Regions from separate parts of the Rhizobium sp. CRRU65 genome, predicted to be linked through region 2. Evidence: riboswitches for the same ligand, from Rfam matches in the RefSeq annotation. Region 2 holds a riboswitch; the other holds the start of a gene.
What was found. Region 2 has a riboswitch for thiamine pyrophosphate ahead of ACM5SV_RS08335 (YkoF family thiamine/hydroxymethylpyrimidine-binding protein). Riboswitches for the same ligand answer to the same signal wherever they lie in the genome.
Positions count from the first base shown of each region.

Region 1: linked by a shared signal. The riboswitch ahead of thiM (hydroxyethylthiazole kinase) and the one ahead of ACM5SV_RS08335 (YkoF family thiamine/hydroxymethylpyrimidine-binding protein) in region 2 are both predicted to bind thiamine pyrophosphate.

Region 1 covers NZ_JBLYZH010000002.1:306,399-309,814, forward strand. The annotation lists gene thiE (thiamine phosphate synthase) at 1-612, opposite strand, end outside; gene thiM (hydroxyethylthiazole kinase) at 609-1,412, opposite strand; TPP riboswitch at 1,463-1,559, opposite strand; gene ACM5SV_RS04705 (ABC transporter ATP-binding protein) at 1,703-3,391, opposite strand; gene ACM5SV_RS04710 (acetamidase/formamidase family protein) at 3,388-3,416, opposite strand, start outside.
Region 2 covers NZ_JBLYZH010000003.1:425,973-429,388, forward strand. The annotation lists gene ACM5SV_RS08330 (ABC transporter permease) at 1-496, opposite strand, end outside; gene ACM5SV_RS08335 (YkoF family thiamine/hydroxymethylpyrimidine-binding protein) at 509-1,117, opposite strand; TPP riboswitch at 1,108-1,221, opposite strand; gene ACM5SV_RS08340 (NADPH-dependent FMN reductase) at 1,466-2,062, opposite strand; gene soxR (redox-sensitive transcriptional activator SoxR) at 2,145-2,609, shown strand; gene ACM5SV_RS08350 (SDR family NAD(P)-dependent oxidoreductase) at 2,732-3,416, shown strand, end outside.

The sequences.
Region 1 (3,416 bases), on a different contig from region 2:
TGCAGCGATGCGGCGCGTGGCCGCTTCGGGGTCGGGCGTGCCGCAGATGGCGGAGACAACGGCAAGCCCGCTGGCGCCGGCGGCGAACACCTGGGCGACATGATCCGCCTTGAGCCCGCCGATAGCGACGGACGGCACCGGCGAGGCCTTCACCAGCCTTGCAAGGCCGTCAAAGCCGATCGGCTGCTTGTGGTCGGCCTTGGTCGGCGTCGCAAACACTGGCCCGACGCCCGTGTAGTCGACGAGATCAGGGTCGACCGCGTTCGCAAGCGCCTCGCTCTCGACCGACAGGCCAAGGATCATGTCGGGGCCGATCATCGTCCGCGCTCTCATCGCATCCATGTCCTCCTGGCCGATATGCAACCCGTCAGCGCCGATGGCGATGGCCGCCTCGACATCGTCGTTGACGATGAGGAGGGCGCCGGTTCCATCCAATGCCTGTTTCAGGGCGCGGCCGGTCTCGATCATCCCGATGGTGCCGGCATGTTTGACGCGCAGTTGCACCATGGTGGCGCCGCCGGCAATGGCAAGGCGCGCAGTTTCGACCATGCCGATCCCGGCGCAAAGATCGGGGTCGAGGACGAGATAGAGCGAAAGGTCGAAAGCCTTCATGCCGCTGATATCCTTGCCCTGGCGTCAAGCGTTTCGGCGTCGAGCGCGGCCAGCGCATCGAGGAAGCGCCAGGAGAAGGAGCCGGGCCCGGCCGCTCCAAGTGCGGCCTCCTCGCCGGCGATGGCGAAGGTTGCAAGTGCCGCAACCGTCGCGCCGAAGATATCCTCAGGTGCCGTCGCGGCAAAGGCGCCGACGAGGCAGGTGAGCGAGCAGCCGAGCGCTGTGACCTGCGGCATCAAGGCCGATCCGCCTTCGATGCGCACGGCCCGCTCGCCGTCGGTGACGAAATCAACCGCGCCGGTAACGGCAACGACCGCCCGCTGCAGCTCAGCGAGCCATCGCGCCGAACCTTCCGCCTGTTCGACCGGGTCGCGGCTGTCGACGCCCTGGCCGCGGCTCTCTCCGCCGGCCAGCGCTATAATTTCGGAAGCGTTGCCGCGGATGATGGTCGGACGCAGCGCCAGGAGGTCGGCGACGGCGTTACGGCGGAAAGCCGTCGCATAATGCGCGACCGGATCGAGCACCCAGGGTTTGCCGGCGGATGTCGCCGCCTTCGCCGCTGCCTGCATGCCGTCGATCCATTGCGTCGACAGCGTGCCGATATTGATGGTCAGCGCACTGGCGATCCCGGCGAACTCGCCGGCTTCTTCAGCGGCATGCACCATGGCGGGCGAGGCGCCTGATGCAAGCAGAACATTTGCGGCAATGTTCATGGCGACGTAATTGGTGATGCACTGAACGAGCGGCGGCTTCTCGCGCATCGCCTTCAGCATCGCTCCGGGTGTGGTCTTGGTCTGCATATGGCCCCTTTCAGGCGGGGGCGGGCACGGGGCGGTTCGTGCGGGCGATGCCGCGACCCCGAGCGACTCCCTCCGCCGGCATTATCCGGTTCAGGTTCGAAGGGTGCTTCTCAGCCCGTCTGTCGACGGGCGCCCCTGTCTCTCATCGCGCTCTTTTTCGCAGAGAACGGGGCTGATGTCACCCCGAAAATGACAATCCTGCGACCGACGCGGCGCGCGTCTCTTTTACGAAACGCGGTCAGCCGACGAGGCGCTCCTCGTCGACATTTTAGTCAGTCTCAAACCTTCAATCACGCATGCGCTTCCTTGCCGCGATAGACCTCCGGATCGGGGATCGGAACCGCGGCGATCAGCGCGCGGGTGTAGTCATCTCTCGGGTTTTCGAAGATATCCCGCCGTGTGCCGGTTTCGATGATGCGGCCGGCGCGCATGACGGCGACGTTGTGCGACATGCGCTCGACCACCGCCATGTCGTGGGAGATGAAGAGATAGGCGAGCCCCATCGTCTCCTGCAGTTCGAGCAGCAGGTCGAGCACCCGGGCGCGGACCGAGACGTCAAGCGCTGCGACGCTCTCGTCGGCGACGATCAGCTTCGGCTCCAGTGCCAGGGCCCGGGCAATACAGATGCGCTGGCGCTGGCCGCCTGAGAATTCGTGCGGATAGCGCGTCGCCGCATCGGGTGTCAGGCCGACCCGCCGCAGCAGTTCGGCGACGCGGTCCTGCCGTTCGCTGTGGTTGCCGATGCCGTGGATGAGCATCGGTTCGCCGATCGCCTTGCCGACGGCCATGCGCGGATCGAGCGAGGCATAGGGATCCTGGAAGATCATCTGCGCCGAGCGGCGCACGGGCCGCATCTCGCGCTGGCTGAGGCCGGCGATATTGCGGCCGTCGATCAGGACATTGCCCTTGAAGGGGATGAGACCGAGCACGGCCTTGCCCGTCGTCGATTTGCCGGAGCCGCTTTCGCCGACGAGGCCGAGCGTTTCGCCCGGCAGGATATCGATGGAAACGCCTTCGACGGCTGCAACCGGCGGCTTGCCCTTGAAAAACCGGCTTGCGGCACTGCCATAGGTGACGGTGAGGTCGCGCACGTTCAGAACCGGCGTGCGGTCCGGATGCAGCGTCTCGACGGCGCGCTGCGTGATGCGCGGCGGACGGTCGGTGCCGGCAAGCGCGCCGAGCCGCGGGACGGCGGCGAGCAATTGCTGGGTATAGGCCTCCTTCGGTCGTTGGAAGATGGCGAGCGCCGTTCCCTGCTCGACGATCCTGCCATTCTGCATGATGACGACGCGGTCGGCCATTTCGGCGACGACGCCCATGTCATGGGTGATCAGGATGATCGAGGCGCCGAATTCGCGCTTCAACTCGCGCATCAGTCTGAGGATCTGCGCCTGCACGGTGACGTCGAGTGCCGTCGTCGGCTCGTCGGCGATCAGCACCTTCGGCCGGCAGGAGAGCGCCATGGCGATCATCACCCGTTGGCGCATGCCGCCGGACAGCTCGTGCGGATATTGCTTCAGCCGCCGGGCCGGCTCGGTGATCTGCACTGCATCGAGCATCTTCAGCGCCACCGCCTCAGCATTGTTGCTGCCCTGGTGCGCGCGGATTGCCTCGGTCAGCTGGTTGCCGACCGACATGACCGGGTTGAGCGAGGTCATCGGCTCCTGGAACACCATGGCGATATCGCCACCGCGCACGCTGCGCATCGCCCGGTCGGAAAGCGTGAGCAGGTCGCGCTCGCCAAGCAGCACGCTGCCGGAGGCGACCCGCAGCGAGGCTTTCGGCAAGAGCCCCATGATCGACAGCGAGGTGACCGACTTCCCCGAGCCGGATTCGCCGGCGATGCAGAGCGTTTCGCCGCTTGCAAGCTCGAAGCTGACATCCTCGAGCACCGGCTTGCGGCCTTCGGGGGTGCGGGCATCAACGCTCAGATTGCGAAGGCTGAGCACCGGTGCCGCGGCGGGCATGGCTTCGTTCACGAGAACACGATCCTCGGGAAGTAGA
Region 2 (3,416 bases):
GCAATTCGGCGATGTCGCGGTCAGTCGATTCATAGCCCTGCAGCAAGGCGACGAGCAGCGGGAAGAAGGTGACGAGCGCCACCAGCAGGATCTTCGGCAATAGGCCGAAGCCGAACCAGAGGACGACGAGGGGGGCGATCGCCACCATCGGCAGGGTCTGGCTGGCGATGAAGATCGGCAGCAATGCCCGGCGCATGAAGGGCACGAAATCCATGAGGATCGAGGCGGCGAAGGCGAAGGCAAGCGACAGGGCGAAACCTCCGAGTGTCGCGCCGAGCGTCGGCCAGGTGTTTGATATCAGCGCCTCGCGGTTCAGCCAACCCTGGATGACGATACGCGACGGCGCCGGCAGGATGGACGGTTTGATGCCGGAGAGATCGACATAGAGTTCCCATGCCGCCAAGAAGGCGCAGCCGGCGAGCAAGGCGGGTATGCCCCGGTAGAGAGCGGCGCGGAGCGCGGCAAGGCGCGATTCCGATGGTTTTGACGGTGTCATCAGCGTTCTAATTCAGGCCTTCGTCGGGCTGTTGGCGGAAACCGTGACATCTAGGGTCACATGTCCTTCGGGGTCGCCGAAGCGATAGAAGGCCTCGCGAATGGTGGCGAAGACCGCGCCGGCATCGCCAGAGAGCCTGGTACAGAAATTCTTGGCGCGGTCGAAGGTGCCGGAGCGCTTCAGGAAGTCGATGCAGCCGTAGATCTCGTCCATATGGGTACCGGTTCCCATGACGTAGAGCGAGAATTGCGCAGCGGTCGGCTGTCCGGTCTCGGCGGTGGTTTCAACCGCGGCAAGTGCGGCTGTTATACGCTCGGCAAGCGGCTCCGCCTGGCCGAGGGAGGGGTTGACGCCGCAGATGGCGTCGTCGGGCTCGCCGGGGCAGCCGCGTGAAATCGCAGCGGACAGCACGCAATGCTCGCCGGTCTTTGCGGCAGAGACGAAAAGGTCGTGCATGGCGGCGAAGAGGATGTCAGGCGGGCCGACCAGCAGTGTGGAAATGTCATCGGTCTCGATGCGCAGCCGGTCGCGATAGGGATCGAGCACCTTGACGGCATCGAGAATGATGCCGACGAAATTGTCGGACATCGGATAGAGTGACACTTGTGCGCCTGAGAACATCTGAACCTCGCTCCGCTGGCATTACCCAGATCAGCTTTGAAGGGTCCAGAGGCTTGCGCCTCACATCTCAGCCCCGGCAATACGGAGCCCCCCTGTTATTTGCGCGGAAACTATCACCGGGGTTTTCTCCCCGCAACCGCAAAATTGCGAACCCGTCCGTGCGGTCGGAATGAACCGGATGTGACGGAAAACACCCGGGCGGAGGATCTGCCCGGGTGTTCCCAATGGTTCCGTACCTGCCGGGAACGGAACCGGAGCTTTCTGGCTCAGGCGGCTAGCGCATAACCCCGAAAATCGGAATCTATTTTCGGAAAGGATTATGAGCAGATTCAAAGTGATAGAGCGTCCTTAGCGTGTCTGAAAAGACGCGCGGCGCTCTATTTCGGCATAGGGACGATTGCTGCGGGCGGTGACGAGCGCCTGCGTCCACCATTCCAGCCTCGCCATCATCCGATCGAGCAAACGCATTCCATCGGCGGGATTATCGAGTCGTCCGTCTGGATCGAAGCGGTTCCAAGGTGCGGCAAAGCTGACCGAATCGCGGATGGTGACGGCGTGCAGTTCGGCAAAGACCAGCCGCAGCTGTTCGACGGCGCGCAGGCCGCCGGATATGCCGCCATAGGAAACGAAGGCGACCGGCTTGCCCTGCCAGGGCTCGAAGAAGAAATCGATGATCGACTTCAACGAGGCGGTGAAGCTGTGATTATATTCCGGCGTGACGATGATGAAGGCGTCGGCCATGCCAAGCCGGCCGGCGAGCCTGCCGATTTCGGGGTGCGCCATGTCACGGTTAGACGGCAGCGCGAAATTCAATGGATCGATGATATCGATATCGAATTGCGGGAAGCGGACGAGTTCCTGCGTCAGCCATTTGACCACCCGGTCGCAGATGCGGCCCTCTCTCGTGCTTCCATAGATGACAACCAGCCTGGTGGGTGTTTGCATGCGTGCTCCTTATTGCGATTGGACTTTACGATTGCAGGAGCAAGGGTTATAAAACCTCAACTAATATTGAGGTCAAGAGGCAATGGATACAATTCCGGCAGCGCCGCTCGGCAAGCTCCTGACGGTCGGCGAAGTGGCGGAGCGCAGCGGCCTGGCCGTCTCGGCACTGCATTTTTACGAGACCAAGGGGCTGATCTCGAGCATCCGCTCCCGTGGCAATCAGCGGCGCTATGGGCGCGATGTGCTTCGCCGGCTCGGCATCATCAAGGTGGCGCAGCGTGTCGGCATTCCGCTTTCGGAAATCCAAGCGGCGTTCACGTCCCTGCCGCAGGGACGCACGCCGACCGTCGCCGACTGGCAGACGCTGTCGGCGCTGTGGAAGGATGATCTCGACGCGCGAATCAGGCGGCTTAGCCTGCTGCGCGACCGTCTGACCGGCTGCATCGGCTGCGGCTGCCTGTCGATCGAAAGCTGTCCGTTGCGCAATCCCTGTGACCGGCTCGGCAAGGAAGGGCCGGGCGCGCGACTTCTGGAGGCCGAAAACTAGTCTTCCGCAGGAACGTGCATCTTTCCGGAAAGATCGATGCGCGCCTTCCTTTCGGTCGGCGCGCTCATATGTTAAGGGCGAATGACACAACCGGCGGCACTGTCCGCGAGGAGGACGGCTTCGTGTTCCATCCCAGACTGTTCGAAAATCGCAATGTTGTGGTGACCGGCGCCGGCCGCGGCATCGGCCTTGAAGTGGCCCGGCAGTTCCTGGACTGCGGCGCGAAGGTGATCGTCCATACCGGGCGCAAGCCGGGACGCGACCTGCCGGATTTCCTGCTGACGGCTGAATCCGAAAGACGGGCGCTGCTGCTTAATGCCGATTTCTCTGCAGTCGGTGGCGCAGCGCAATTTGCCGAGGATACTCTCGCCTTCTTCGATAAGGTCGATGTGCTCGTCAACAATGCCGGCACCATGCTTGGTCGTTTTCCCGCCGCCACACTCACCGACGCAGAATATGAGGCGGTCGTGCGGCTCAACCAGACATCGGTGGTGGCGCTGACGCGGGCGCTGCTGCCGGCATTGAAGGCGGCTGGTGGCGCTGCCATCGTCAACACGGTTTCGATTTCGGCGCTGACCGGCGGCAGCCCCGGTTCCTCGATCTATTCCGCCTCGAAAGCCTTCGTTGCAACCTATTCCAAGGCGCTTGCCCGTGAGCTTGCACCGGACGGCATCCGCGTCAATTGCGTGTCGCCGGGAACGATCGAGACGGATTTCCATGAGCGCTATTCCTCGCGCGAAAAGCTGGAGCAGACGAGAAAATCCATCCCCCTGCAGCGGCTCGGCACGGCGGAGGATTGTGCTCCCG